DNA from 4 places in the Streptomyces tamarix genome. Region 3 is predicted to be linked to each of the others. Evidence: riboswitches for the same ligand, from Rfam matches in the RefSeq annotation. Region 3 holds a riboswitch; each other region holds the start of a gene.

Region 1 (3,578 bases), on a different contig from region 3:
CGGTGACGGCGGTGACGTTCTTCGTCCGGGTCGTGATGTCGCCGTTCGCGCACCCGCTGTTCACGGTCCTGACGGGCATCGGGTTCGGCGTCGCCGCGATGACGGCGCGCCGGCGCAGGGTGGTGCGGACGCTGCTGCCGCTGCTGGGGCTGGTCCTGGCGATGGGGGTGCACGCGCTGTGGAACGGCTCGACGACGTTCGGGCCGTGGGGCTTCCTCCTCGTGTACGGGGCGTTCATGCTGCCGGCGCTGGGTCTGCTGACGTGGCTGGTGATATGGACGCGCCAGCGGGAGCTGCGGACGATATCCGGCGAGCTGCCGGCGTACGCGGCGGCCGGTTGGCTGTCCGCCGACGAGCCGCTCGCGCTGTCGTCGATGCGGGCGCGGAGCCTGGCGCGGTCCTACGCGGCGCGCACGTTCGGCCCGGCGGCGGCGCGGTCGGTGGGCGAGTACGAGGCGTTCGCGACGTCCCTGGCGTTCCTGCGGTACCGGGCGCGGCGGGGTGTGGCGGACCAGGACTTCACGGCGCGGGAGCAGGAGCTGCTGCACCACATGTGGCAGCGGAAGGAGGTGGCCGCCCCGGCCCTGACGTTCGCGGCGCGCGCGACGGGCCGGGTGTGGACGCCGCCGCCGCACCGCGACTACGCGGGCTACAACCCGTACCGCTACTGAGGCCGTACGGGCTGGGGCGCGGCCGGGCCCGAAACACGGCCGGGCCCCGAGAGCGGGGCGCGGAACCGGGGCGCGGAACCGGGGGCGCGGCCGGGCCCCGGGACCAGAGCACGGTCGGGACCCGGGGCCGGGAAGAGCGGACCGGCAGCCCTGGCGTCGGGGGGTGTGCCGCCGGGGCTGCCGGGATCGGGGTCCGGCGCGGGACGCGCCGGGGTACCGGGACGCGTCGGGGCGCCGGGGTGTCAGATGGTGAGGCCCTTGCCGCGCAGCCAGGCCAGCGGGTCGATGCCGCTGCCGGAGGCGGTGTGGACCTCCAGGTGGAGGTGCGCCCCGGTGACGTTGCCGGTCGAACCGACGCGGCCGATCGTGTCGCCGGTGCCGACGGACTGCCCGGCGCTGACGGTCATCGAGGAGAGGTGGCAGTACCAGACCTCGGTGCCGTCCGCCAGCTCCAGCACGACGCGGTAGCCGTACGCACCGGACCAGCCGGCCGACTTGACGGTACCGCTGTGGACGGCGTTGGCCGGGGTGCCGGTGGGGGCGGCCAGGTCGAGGCCGGTGTGGTAGCCGGAGGACCACATGGAGCCGGCCTGGCCGTACGTGGAGGTGATCGTGTACGAGGAGGTCGGCAGGGCGTAGCTCGCGGCGAGCTTGGCCAGGCGCTTGGCCTCGGCCTTCGCGGTGGCTTCCGCCTCGGCGCGCTTGCGCTCCTTCTCGGCGGCCTTCGCCTCGGCCTCGGCGGCGGCCTGCTGGGCGGCGGCCTCCTCCGCGGCCTTCTCCGCGGCCGCCTTCTCGGCGGCGGCCCGGGCCTCGGCCTCGGCGGACGCCTGCTGCTGCTCGGCCTGCTGGAGGATGCGCGCCCGCAGCGCCTCGCCCGCGTCGGCCTCGGCACCGGCGCCCCGGGCGTCGGCGGGGCCGTTCCCGGTGGACAGGGCGAGCGTGGCGAGACCGGCGGAGGCGGGGGCCTCGTCGGGGGCGTCGTCCGCGTCGTCGCCGAGGAACGCGCCGACGCCGGGGAGCGAGGAGGCGTCGGGGAGGTTGATGTCCGGCAGGGATATCGCGACGCTGGGCTTGTCGTGCGCGGTGGCCATGCCGCCCGCGCCGACGGCGGCGATGACGCCGACCCCGAGGACGGTGGAGCTGCGGGCGAGGCCGCCGCGCTGCTTGACCACACGGTGCCGGCCCCGGACGGGGCGGACGGTCTCCTCGGTGGGGTTCCACTCGGAGGCGGCCGCGGGGGCGGCGGTGGCCGGAGGTCCCGAATCGGTGGGACGGCCGGTCGTGTCGTACGAGCCGAAGGGGGCTTCGGGGGCAGGCCTGTTGGACGCCACGGAGGCGTACTCCTTTCCTTCCTTCTCCGCCTACCGGGTTAGCTGACGGGTTCGGAGCAGGAAGGTCCCCTACGGGCCGGTGAAGGCCCGATTCACCCCAAGTGCGGTGGTTCCCCGGTTCCCTTGCGGGATTCGGCGCATGCGCACGGCGCCGCCTTCTGCGACGACTGATACGACCGCGCTGCGTTATCGAACGTTAATAGAAGCCGGGCCCGTATTCCAAGCCGCTCCCGGGAACACCTCGCTCACTCGGCAGTGAATCAAGGCCCTATAAAGGGACAAGTCACAGCAAATTGACCCCTTGTCAGGCGGTCGCGCCCCCGAAACTCCTCGATCAAATTTCTGACTGTGTGTCAATTGTTATCGCACAGAGCGGCCTGTCGATCACGCAGGGTAGATACCGGCCCCGGTGCCCCGCCGACCTGCCGCGCAGACACCCGGACACCCGGCCCCGCAGACACGCAGACACGCCGAAGGCCCGGTGCTGTGTGCACCGGGCCTTCGGTTTCAGTAGCGGGGACAGGATTTGAACCTGCGACCTCTGGGTTATGAGCCCAGCGAGCTACCGAGCTGCTCCACCCCGCGTCGATGAACACCACCTTACGCTATTCCAGCGAAGGTCATTCACCATTTCGCACTCCACGGCCGGAAAGTTTCCGGCGGCCCCTCTCCGGAGGCCCGGAACCACGCCGCGCGAGCCCGGCCGCCCGGCTCGGCCCTCCCTCCCGGAGGAGGTCGCGGACCCCCGGTGACCGGGGCGGGCGGAGTACCGTGGGAAGTGGTGGACGTCCGGTTCGCCGAAGGGACCGGATCCCGTAGACAGGCGGACATCAGCATGGCCCACTCCGACACGCCTCCCGCCCCCGGGCACCTGCCGGACACCCTCCACGAAGCGGTGGAACCGGGGACGGCGCTCCTGCGGCTGGAGACGACCCGCTCCCGCGAGGGCGTCCTCGACGGGGCGTGGTGGCCGCGCTCCCATGACATCGCGGAGGAGCTGCCCGCCCTGGTGAGCGCCCTGACCGAGCACCTCGGCCCGATCTCCCGCGTCGGCCTGGACGCCGCCGCCTGGGAGGGGCTCCCGGCCCGGCTGGTCGTCGACGAGCGGGTGGTGCGCATCGACTCGTTCCCCGTCGGGGACGACACCGTCCTGGTCACCCGCGGGGACCAGGACCACTTCTCGCTGCTCGTCGTGCCTCCGGACACGCCCCGGGACGAGGCGCGCACCGCGATGGCGCAGGCCGTCCGCGCCGACAACGTCACGCAGGCCCGGCAGATCCTCGTCGACACGCGCACCGGGCGGAGGGCCGGCCCTCCCCGGGGCTGACCCGTGCGGGGACCACCGCACCGACCCGCGCGGACGCACCGACCCGCGCGGGGCCGTCCCGCCGCGAGCCGCCCCGCCGCACTGGCCCACCGCAGGACCGCCCCGCCGCGCGGGCCCCACGGGACCGACCCACCCGAGCCCCACGGGCCGATCCCCCACACGGACTCTCCACAGGCCACCCGGCCCCACGGAAACACGGGCCCCACGGGCCACCCCGCCGCGCGGGCCCCACGGGCCACCCCGCCCCAC
Region 2 (3,578 bases), on a different contig from region 3:
ACCCTGGAGGCGGCCGCCCGGCGCGCCGGGCTCTCCCCGGCCCACCTGTCCCGTCTGGAGACCGGCCGCCGCCAGCCGTCGCTGCCGATGCTGCTCGGGCTCGCCCGTACCTACGGTACGACCGTGTCGGAGCTGCTCGGCGAGGCGGCCCACGCCGCGGACCCGGTGGTCCGCGCCGGCCGCGCCGAGCCGGTCGAGGCCGGCGGCTGGACCTACCACCAGGCGGGCGCGGCGAACAGGGCCATGCAGGCGCTGCGCGTGGAGGTCCCGTACACGGGGCTGCGCGACGCGGTCCGCGTCCACCCGGGCGAGGAGTGGCTGTACGTGCTCGCCGGGCGCGTACGGCTGGCGCTCGGCGACGCCGTGCACGTCCTCGACCCGGGCGACAGCGCCCACTTCGACTCGCTCACCCCGCACCGGATCGCCGCGGCCACCCGCGACGGGGCGGAGCTGCTGTTCGTCCACACCCTCCTGCAGAGCTCCGCCGCCGACCTGTGCCTCGGCGGCGGCCCCGCCCAGCGCCACTGAGACGACCGAGAGGTACGCGTGTCCGAGCCGGAGAACCCGAACCCCATCCCCAGCACCCAGGAGCGGTGGATCAACCGCAACCTCGTCATACGGCTGTTCGCCTACCTGGTCGCGGGCCACCTCTTCGCGGCCTTCCTCTACCTGCTCTTCCTGCTCGGCGGCCAGAACCAGTAGCCGCCCGGCCCGCGCGGACCTCAGACGTCGAGCAGGCGCTCGCGCAGCCGGTCGCGGGTCTCGCCGCTCAGGCCGAGCCCCTCGCCGAGGTACCGCTCGGTGGAGCCCCAGGTCTCCTCGATCGTCGCGTACGCCGTGTGCAGGTACTCGGCGCGCGCGTCGAACAGCGGGCCGAGCAGCTCCATCACCTCCGGGGACATCCCGGCGGGCGACGAGTCGCTGCGGCGGACCTTGTACCGGCGGTGCGGGTCGTTCGACTTCAGGTAGTCCGCCTCGATCGCCTCGCGCTCCACGCCGACCGCCAGCAGCACCACCGCCACGGACAGACCCGCGCGGTCCTTGCCCGCCGCGCAGTGCATCAGCGCGGGCACGCTGTCCGCGGCGAGGGCGTGCAGGACCCGGCTGTGCTCCGCGGTGCGCTCGACGACGATGCCGCGGTAGGCGGCCCGCATCCGCGCCGCCGCCTTGCCGTCCCCGAGCAGGTCCCGCAACTGGTCCAGGTCGCCGTTGCGGACCATCCCCCAGAACTCGGCGCCGTCGGCCGGGTCCGTCAGCGGGATGTTGACGTTACGCACCCCGGGCAGCTCCACGTCCGGGCCCTCCAGCGCCTGGTCGGCGGCGTTGCGGAAGTCGAAGACGGTGTGCAGCCCGAGCGACGTCAGGAACGCCGCGTCCTCCTCGGTGGCGTGCGCGAGGTGCCCGCTGCGGAACAGCACCCCGGGCCGCACCCGGCGCCCGTCCACGGTCGGCAGCCCGCCCACGTCACGGAAGTTGCGGACGCCGGTCAGCTCCGGCTCGGCGGTCGACGGGAAGGACGGCAGCTGCTGCGTCACGGGAGCTCCTCCGTGTCTGGCGTCGGCGACGGCCGCCGACGAGGTAGCGGTCCGACGATACGACATCGCTTCCCCGGGCAAGGATCCGCCGCGGGGTGGGTGCGGCGCACCGTCCCGCCGGTGGCGCGCGGGTGGCGGGACGCCCTGCTCCCCACCGTGGCCGCGTCCTGTTCCGGCGTGGTTCGCCCAGGGGAGCCAGGCGGCTTCGGCGCGATGATCGTCCGCTTGTGTCGTTGTTGATCCGATGATCACGTAAGAGGGATTCTGTCGCTTCTGTCCGTATTGATGGAGTACGTCATAACGCGCCCTGGAAACAAGGGGGATGGGCTCCACCGCGTGAGCAGCGTCATAAAGGTGACGGATCGTATCCGGTGGCGCCGCCTGGAATCCCCGCGCCACACGGGAATTCATGATCCGTAATCCACGGAGGGTGACCGGAATTCCCCGAAGAATTCCCCGGCGTGAATGAGCGGGGGCAACCATCCGCTTGTTCCCGTCGTCCCCACTCGTTTACGGTCCCGTTCCAGCCGGGCGGATCGCCGAATCCTGCCGCCGCCCCGGAATTCGCACCCACCCACGTGTGGCAGGAGCGGGGGAACCAGGTAGGCCGCCGTACGGGAATTCCCGTACGGCTCGGGGTGAAGTCGCGCCACCCGCGCGGCCGGGCAGCTCCAGCCCGAACCCGACAGCTCACCTCGCAGGCGCCGGAGAGGAATTCGCCATGCCCGCCAAGGGTAAGCACCGCCGTATCAAGTCCAGCCCGCTCACGCGCGGTTTCGTCGCCGCCGGAACGGGCGGTGCCGCCATCGCCCTCCCGCTCCTCGGTGCGACCGGCGCGCACGCCGCCGCCCCCGCCACGGCCCCGGCCGCCGCCCCCGCGCAGACGGCCGCCGTCGCGTCCGCCGCCGGGACCGCCAAGCCCGCGCCGCGCGTCTACACCGTCGTCGCCGGCGACTACCTGGCGAAGATCGCCCACAACAAGAACGTCGAGGGCGGCTGGAAGAAGCTGTACGCCGACAACCGCGAGGCCATCGGCGACGACCCGGCGCTCATCCACCCGGGCCTGAAGCTCACCCTCGGCGCCAAGGCCACCGCCAGGGCCGACGACTCCCGCGGCGAGCGCGCCTCCCGGTCCGCCGCCAAGACCCAGGCCCCCGCCGAGGTCCAGGCCCCCGCCGAGGCGAAGCCCGCGGCCGACACCCCGGCCGAGGCCGAGACCCAGGCCCCGGCCGAGACCCAGACGCCCGCGCAGAGCGGCTCCGGCTTCACCGCCCCGGTCTCCGCCGGCATCACCACCCCGTACCGCGCCTCCGGCTCCATGTGGTCCTCCGGCTACCACACGGGCGTCGACTTCGCCGCCTCCTCCGGCAGTACCGTCAAGGCCGTCGGCCCGGGCACCGTCGTCTCCGCCGGCTGGAGTGGCGCGTACGGCAACGAGGTCGTCATCAAGCACGAGGACGGCAACTACTCGCAGTACGCCCACCTGTCCTCCCTCTCCGTCTCCGCCGGCCAGACCGTCGGCGGCGGGCAGCAGATCGGCCTGTCCGGTTCCACCGGCAACTCGACCGGCCCGCACCTGCACTTCGAGATCCGCACCAGCCCCAGCTACGGCTCGGACGTCGACCCGCTGGCCTACCTCCGGAGCCACGGCGTCAGCATCTGAACCTGACGCGCGCGTCACCGCGAACCGCCGCCGCCCGGCACCCCGCGAGGGTGCCGGGCGGCGGCGCGGTGGCGGAGATCACGCCCCGTCAACCCCTCCTTACGGTCGCGTAGGTCACATCCCACGGTGGATGATGTGCTGCCGTGGCAGACGATTCGACGATGGGGGAGAACGACGTGATCGGGTCGTACACGGCGATCGGCGACAGCTTCACCGAGGGCGTGGGGGACCCGGGCCCGGACGGGCGGTTCCTCGGCTGGGCCGACCGCCTCGCGGTCCTGCTCGCCGACCGGCTCCCGGAGGGCCGGGAGTTCCGGTACGCCAACCTCGCCGTGCGCGGCAGGCTCCTCGACCAGATCGTGGAGGAGCAGGTGCCCCGG
Region 3 (3,578 bases):
ACGGCGAGCACCTCACCGGGAACGAGGCCGCCGCGATGGCCTTCATCCTCCTGTTCGCGGGCTTCGAGACGACCGTCAACCTCATCGGCAACGGCACGTACGCCCTGCTCCGCAACCCCGGCGAGCGTGCCCGCCTCCAGCGGTCCCTCGCCGCGGGCGAGTCGGGGCTGCTCGCCACGGCCGTGGAGGAACTGCTGCGCTACGACGGGCCGGTCGAGCTGGCGACCTGGCGTTACGCGACGGAGCCGCTCGTCCTCGGCGGGCAGCGGATCGAGCCCGGCGACCCCGTCCTCGTCGTCCTCGCCGCGGCCGACCGGGACCCGGAGCGGTTCGACGCCCCGGACACCCTGGACCTCGGGCGGACCGACAACCAGCACCTCGGGTACGGGCACGGCATCCACTACTGCCTGGGCGCGCCGCTCGCCCGGCTGGAGGGGCAGGCCGCGCTGGCCACGCTGCTGACGCGCCTGCCCGACCTGCGCCTCGCCGTCGATCCGGACGAACTGCGGTGGCGCGGCGGGCTCATCATGCGCGGGCTGCGGACCCTCCCGGTGGAGTTCACCCCCGAAAGGATCTGACGAACCATCAGCTCTGTGATGTTCGCGTAATCTCCCCTGCATCGACTTGTGACTGGCGTTCGAATGCCGCTACGTTCACCGTCACCTCAGCAGTCACGCGAAAGGTCCAACGCATGCGCTCCGGGAACGGACGACACCGTCGACCCCGTCAGGCTCCCGCCCTCGTCGTCGCCGCGGGGGTGACCGGATCGGCGATCGCCCTGCCGCTGCTCGGCGCGGGCACCGCGTCCGCCGCCGACGCCGCCACCTGGGACCGGGTCGCCGAGTGCGAGACCGGCGGCATGTGGAGCGCCGACCTCGGCAACGGCTACTACGGCGGCCTCCAGTTCTCGCAGGAGACCTGGCAGGCGTACGGAGGCACGGCGTACGCGCCGCGCGCCGACCTCGCCAGCCGCTCCCAGCAGATCGCCGTCGCGGAGAAGGTCTTCGCCGCGCGGGGCTCCGCCGCGTGGGAGACCTGCGCGCCCATCGCGGGCCTGGCCGGCGCGGGCGACCCCGCCCCGGCGGAGACCGGCCCGGGCGCCACGCCGGAGCCGTCCGCGGGCACCGGTGCGGACGCCGGGGCGTCGAAGGAGCCCGCCGCGCCGGCGAAGGCCGCCACCGAGGGCGCCACGACCCCCTCCGGCACGGCCGAGGGCGGCGGGAAGACCACCGCCCCCGCCGCCCCGGACGCGACGGCCACGCCCTCCGACGACCCCGCGGACCCCGCCGCCTCCGGTGACGCGCCCGCGGCCGACGGCGGCACGGGCGGCTCCGCCTCCGGCACGGGCAGGCACCGCGGCGAGCCGGCCAAGGAGGAGGCCGCGACCGCTCCGACGGTTCCGGGCGCCACCGATGAGTCCGGCGAATCCGGCGGGTCCGGCGAGTCCGTTGAATCCGACAATACGGTCAGTGGGCGTGAAAACGGTAGACACACCTCGCGGGGTGACGGAACGGCACGTACGGCGGAGGGCCTCGCCGCGGACGGCACGTACACCGTCCAGCCCGGCGACAACCTGTGGGCCATCGCGGACACCCACGAGCTGGCCGGCGGCTGGCCGGCGCTCTACGACGCGAACCGCGAGACCGTGGGTACCGACCCCGACCTCATCCTCCCTGGCCAGAGCCTCGATCTGGGCGTGAACGAGGGATAGTTACGGGCCGAATGTCCGTTTCTCGGAAGTGAGACAAGAGTCTCTTTGCCCCAACTCGCGCCCCTGCGCCGCCCGATCCGTCCGTCTCCGCCCCTACCTGCGCAAACGCCCGCAAGAGGCAGGCGCGTAGGGGCGGATTGACCCGGATGTCCCCCTTTGAACTTGGGGCGGGTCTGTGCTTACCGTCGATACCGCTCGCCACCGCGGGCCCCGTCCGACCGGTAACGCCGAATCCTGCCGCCGGGCGACGGGAACAGTCGACGCTTCCAGCGCCGTAGGCAGGAGCGGGGGACCCAAGGTAAGTGCCGGGCCCGGCCGTTGAGAGACGACCGGAACCGGCTCGGGGTGAAGCCGCGCGCCCAACGCGCGGCCGGGCACTCACCAGGCCCGAACCCGACAGCTCACCTCGCAGGCGTCGGTGAGGAGATCCGCCATGCTGAATTCCGGCAAGGGAAAGCACCGTCGCCCGTCCAAGGCCGTCCGTCTCGTCGCGTTCGCCGGCATCACCGGCGTGGCCGTCGCCGCCCCGCTGATGGGCGCCACGTCCGCCAGCGCCGCGACCGCCTCCGAGTGGGACCGCGTCGCGCAGTGCGAGTCCGGCGGCAACTGGTCCATCAACACCGGCAACGGCTACTACGGCGGCCTGCAGTTCTCGGCCTCCACGTGGGCCGCGTACGGCGGCACGCAGTACGCCTCCACCGCCGACCGGGCCAGCAAGGCCCAGCAGATAGAGATCGCCGAGAAGGTCCTTGCGGGCCAGGGCAAGGGCGCCTGGCCGGTCTGCGGCGTCGGCCTGTCCAACGCGCCGTACGGTGGCGGCGCCGCCGCCGAGCGCACCGCCGAGGAGCCCACCACGCGCAGCGAGCAGCGCACCGCGCCCAAGCCGGCCCAGCCCAAGGCGGCGGCCCCCAAGGCCAAGGCCGAGACCGTCACCACCCCGACCGGCGAGAAGGTCGAGAAGGGCGACGGCGAGTACGAGGTCAAGGCCGGCGACACGCTCAGCTCCATCGCCACGGCCGAGGGCGTCAAGGGCGGCTGGAAGAAGCTGTTCGACCTGAACGAGGACATCGTCGACGACGCCGACCTCATCTACCCGGGCCAGCAGCTCCACCTGAGCTGACCCGGAGGCGGTCCGGCCGGACCCACCCGGCCGGCCGCTCCCCCCGAGCCGGCCCCGGCTCGTCGCGCATCCCCCGTACGCGGCGAGCCGGGGCCTCCCCGTTTCGGGGCAAACCGATCCAGGACGGATGAGAACGGGGGCGCTCAAGGTGGTTACCGTCCAGTAGGAGTGGCGGCCGTTCACCCCGTAATCCACCGCTTCGTGCCCTTTTTCGTCCCAGCGGGCGGGCGGTCGCGGGCCCCGGCCCTCCGGGGCGGTTAGGCTCTTGCCGCAAGGCCAAAGATCCTGCACTCCATGCGTCACATCCCAGAAGGAGATGCTCGTGCCGTCCATCGACGTCGTCGTAGCCCGGGAAATCCTGGACTCCCGAGGCAACCCCACGGTCGAGGTCGAGGTCGGCCTCGACGACGGCAGCACCGGCCGTGCTGCCGTCCCGTCCGGTGCCTCCACCGGTGCGTTCGAGGCCCTCGAGCTCCGCGACGGTGACAAGGACCGCTACCTCGGCAAGGGTGTCGAGAAGGCCGTGCTCGCCGTCATCGAGCAGATCGGCCCGGAGCTCGTCGGCTACGACGCCACCGAGCAGCGGCTGATCGACCAGGCGATGTTCGACCTGGACGCCACCCCGGACAAGTCCTCCCTCGGCGCCAACGCCATCCTCGGCGTCTCCCTCGCCGTGGCGCACGCCGCCTCCGAGGCGTCCGACCTGCCGCTCTTCCGCTACCTGGGCGGCCCGAACGCGCACCTGCT
Region 4 (3,578 bases), on a different contig from region 3:
CGGCTTCGGGATGCTGCGGCTGGCCGGCGCGCCCTCGATGGGGTGGCTGGACGTGAAGACCTCCGCCGGGGTCGAGGTGCCGGACATCGAGGCCGCCGTCGACGAGGAGCTGGCCCGGTTCGCCGCCGAGGGGCCCACCGCCGAGGAGATGGAGCGCGCCCAGGCCCAACTGGAGCGCGAGTGGCTGGACCGGCTGGGCACGGTCGCGGGCCGCGCCGACGAGCTGTGCCGGTTCGCCGTCCTGTTCGGCGACCCGCAGCTCGCCCTCACGGCCGTCCAGCGGGTCCTGGACGTCACCGCCGACGAGGTGCGCGAGGTCGCGGCAGAGCGGCTGCGCCCGGACAACCGCGCGGTCCTCGTCTACGAACCCACCAAGGCCGACGACGGCGACCGGACCGACAGCGACGAGGAAGAGGGGGCGGACCAGTGAGCGACGCTGCCGTGTCTCTGACGACCATGGAGTTCCACCCGCGGCCGAAGCCGGGCACGCCCCGCGTGTGGGCCTTCCCCGCGCCCGAGCGGGGCGAGCTGGGCAACGGCCTGACGGTGCTGCGCTGCCACCGCCCCGGCCAGCAGGTCGTCGCCGTCGAGATCGTCCTCGACGCCCCGCTGGACGCCGAGCCGGAGGGCCTCGACGGCGTCGCCACCATCATGGCGCGCGCCCTGTCGGAGGGCACGGACAAACACACCGCCGAGGAGTTCGCCGCCGAGCTGGAGCGGTGCGGCGCCACCCTGGACGCGCACGCGGACCACCCCGCCGTGCGGGTCTCCCTGGAGGTGCCGGCCTCCCGGCTGCACAAGGCCCTCGGGCTCCTCTCCGACGCGCTGCGGGCGCCGGCCTTCGCGGACGACGAGATCGACCGCCTCGTCCGCAACCGCCTCGACGAGATCCCGCACGAGACGGCCAACCCCGCCCGCCGCGCCGCCAAGCAGCTCTCCGCCGAGCTGTTCCCGGCCTCCTCGCGCATGTCCCGGCCCCGCCAGGGCACGGAGGAGACCGTCGCCCGGATCGACTCCGCGGCCGTACGGGCCTTCTACGAGGCCCACGTCCGCCCCGCGTCGGCCACCGCGGTCGTCGTCGGCGACCTGACCGGCATCGACCTGGACGCGCTCCTCGACGACACGCTCGGCGCGTGGACGGGCGGCGCGCCCCGCCCGCGCACGGCGTCGCCCGTCACCGCCGACGACACCGGCCGCGTCGTCATCGTGGACCGGCCGGGCGCCGTGCAGACGCAGCTCCTCATCGGCCGCGTCGGCCCCGACCGGCACGACAGCGTGTGGCCCGCGCAGGTCGTCGGCACGTACTGCCTGGGCGGCACGCTCACCTCCCGCCTGGACCGCGTCCTGCGCGAGGAGAAGGGCTACACGTACGGCGTGCGGGCCTTCGGGCAGGTCCTGCGGTCCCTGCCGGACGGCACGGGCGCGGCGATGCTCGCCATCAGCGGCTCCGTCGACACGCCCAACACCGGCCCGGCGCTGGACGACCTGTGGAAGGTGCTGCGCACCCTCGCGGCGGAGGGGCTCACCGACGCCGAGCGCGACGCCGCCGTGCACAACCTGGTGGGCGTGGCCCCGCTCAAGTACGAGACGGCGGCGTCCGTCGCCGGCACCCTCGCCGACCAGGTCGAGCAGCACCTGCCGGACGACTTCCAGGCACGGCTGTACCGGCTCCTGGACGCGACGGGCACGGTGGAGGCGACGGCGGCCGTCGTCAGCGCCTTCCCGCCGGACCGCCTCGTCACCGTCCTCGTCGGGGACGCGGCGCAGATCAAGGCGCCGGTGGAGGCGCTGGGCATCGGCGAAGTGACCGTCGTCACCGGCTGATTGACGGGGCGGAACCCCGTCGTCCACCCGGACGGCGGGGTTCCGTTCTTGCTCGGACTTATGTCCGTTTTGTTGGAGAGGTTGGGTGTCTGTTCTGTGGCGTGCGCTACAAAAAAGCGTGTCTGTTTGGTGATTGAAAGATCAGCCGCATAGCGTCTTAGGCGCTGTCCGCCCCCCGTACCCGCCGCACCCGCGGCACCGGGCAGCGATCGCCGAATCCCCGTCGGGCGTGAGCCCGGGGAGCCGGGGACCCATGTCCCCTGGGGTGAATCGGACGCCTTCGCCACCGCGTGGAGGGGCCCGTAGGAGACCTTCCTGCTCCGAACCCGTCAGCTAACCCGGTAGGCGAGAGGGAAGGAAAGGACACGTTCCCTTCATGGCGTTCACCCGTTCCACCGGGAAGCACCGTGCCCCGAGCCGAGTGAGCCGCAGGAGCGCCCACGTCGCCGGCGCCGCCGCCCTCGCCACCTCCGGCGTCATCGGAACCCTCGCCTCCCCGGCGTTCGCCGCGGACGCGGAGCGCGCCTCCCTGGAGGACACCGGCCTCAACCAGGCCATCGCCGGCTACGAGCTGGCCGACGAGGTCGAGGACCAGGCCGCCGCCCAGGAGCTGGCCGCCGAGGTGGCCGAGCGCCAGGCGCAGGCCGAAGCGGCGGCCGAACGCCAGGCCGAGGCCCGGGTCCAGGCCGCCCGCGAGGCCCAGGAGCGCGCCTCCCGCGAGGCCGAGCGCAAGCGCCTCAACTCCTTCCAGCTCCCCGTGGCCGGCTCGTACGTCTCCACCCCCTACCGGGCGGGCGGCTCGCTGTGGTCCTCCGGCAGCCACTCGGGCGTCGACTTCCACGCCCCGTACGGCTCCGCCGTCGTCTCCGTGGGCCTCGGCACGGTCGTCGAGGCCGGCTGGGGCGGCGCGTACGGCAACAACGTGGTGATCCGGATGCACGACGGCACCTACACGCAGTACGGCCACCTCGCCTCGATCGGCGTCGCGGTCGGCCAGACGGTCATGCCGGGCCAGCAGATCGGCATCTCCGGCTCGACCGGCAACTCCACGGGCCCCCACCTCCACTTCGAGGCCCGCACCTCCGCCGAGTACGGCTCCGACGTCGACCCGGTCTCCTACCTCCGGGCGCGCGGCGTCGACGTCTGACCCGCCCCGCTCCGCGAAGGCCCCGGCTCGGTCACCGAGCCGGGGCCTTCGCGTCGCCCCTCCGCCTTCCCGCCGCCCGCAGTCCACCGCCCCGGCCAAAAATTCACCATGGATTACGGCCCGGGATCGGAAAATGCCCTTCGTTGCAATAGAGTCACCGAACAGCGTCGAACTATTGGGTGTCGCGCGGATTAAACGGTGGGCGGAGCGATTCGGAGGTTCGGTATGCGCATTCCCGCGCACTCGGTGTGTACGGCGATCCGGGCGGACATCGTCTCCGGGGTGCTGCCGCGCGGCAGCCGCCTCGCCGAGGAGCAGCTCGCCCGCCGCTACGGCGTCTCCCGCGTCCCCGTCCGCGAGGCGCTGCGGACCCTGGAGTCGGAGGGCTTCGTCGTCTCGCGCCGCCACGTCGGCGCCTGCGTGGCGGAGCCGACCGAGCAGGACGCCGCCGACCTGCTGGAGATGCGCACGCTGCTGGAGCCGCTGGGCGCCGCCCGCGCCGCCCAGCGCCGCACCGAGGCCCACCTCAAGGTGCTGCGCGGCCTCGTCCGCCTGGGTCGGGAGGGGGCCCGCCGCGGCCAGGGGGAGGACCTGCGCCCGCTGGGCG

Evidence for each region. Region 3 has a riboswitch for cyclic di-AMP ahead of RND61_RS28680 (transglycosylase family protein). Riboswitches for the same ligand answer to the same signal wherever they lie in the genome.
Region 1: it holds a riboswitch for cyclic di-AMP, as region 3 does, so the genes downstream of both, RND61_RS20135 (M23 family metallopeptidase) here and RND61_RS28680 (transglycosylase family protein) in region 3, are expected to answer to the same signal.
Region 2: it holds a riboswitch for cyclic di-AMP, as region 3 does, so the genes downstream of both, RND61_RS29145 (M23 family metallopeptidase) here and RND61_RS28680 (transglycosylase family protein) in region 3, are expected to answer to the same signal.
Region 4: it holds a riboswitch for cyclic di-AMP, as region 3 does, so the genes downstream of both, RND61_RS17120 (M23 family metallopeptidase) here and RND61_RS28680 (transglycosylase family protein) in region 3, are expected to answer to the same signal.

What each region holds. Positions count from the first base shown of each region.
Region 1 is NZ_JAWCTQ010000025.1:90,745-94,322, reverse strand. It holds gene RND61_RS20140 (PrsW family intramembrane metalloprotease) at 1-671, shown strand, start outside; gene RND61_RS20135 (M23 family metallopeptidase) at 914-2,002, opposite strand; cyclic di-AMP (ydaO/yuaA leader) riboswitch at 2,015-2,150, opposite strand; tRNA gene RND61_RS20130 (tRNA-Met) at 2,514-2,587, opposite strand; gene RND61_RS20125 (DUF5994 family protein) at 2,838-3,329, shown strand.
Region 2 is NZ_JAWCTQ010000056.1:5,281-8,858, reverse strand. It holds gene RND61_RS29160 (XRE family transcriptional regulator) at 1-528, shown strand, start outside; gene RND61_RS29155 (DUF6126 family protein) at 547-702, shown strand; gene RND61_RS29150 (tyrosine-protein phosphatase) at 723-1,535, opposite strand; cyclic di-AMP (ydaO/yuaA leader) riboswitch at 2,097-2,252, shown strand; gene RND61_RS29145 (M23 family metallopeptidase) at 2,257-3,198, shown strand; gene RND61_RS29140 (SGNH/GDSL hydrolase family protein) at 3,360-3,578, shown strand, end outside.
Region 3 is NZ_JAWCTQ010000053.1:26,306-29,883, reverse strand. It holds gene RND61_RS28690 (cytochrome P450 family protein) at 1-578, shown strand, start outside; gene RND61_RS28685 (transglycosylase family protein) at 692-1,711, shown strand; cyclic di-AMP (ydaO/yuaA leader) riboswitch at 1,972-2,141, shown strand; gene RND61_RS28680 (transglycosylase family protein) at 2,145-2,831, shown strand; gene eno (phosphopyruvate hydratase) at 3,154-3,578, shown strand, end outside.
Region 4 is NZ_JAWCTQ010000019.1:83,798-87,375, reverse strand. It holds gene RND61_RS17130 (M16 family metallopeptidase) at 1-430, shown strand, start outside; gene RND61_RS17125 (M16 family metallopeptidase) at 457-1,824, shown strand; cyclic di-AMP (ydaO/yuaA leader) riboswitch at 2,025-2,187, shown strand; gene RND61_RS17120 (M23 family metallopeptidase) at 2,201-2,971, shown strand; gene RND61_RS17115 (GntR family transcriptional regulator) at 3,197-3,578, shown strand, end outside.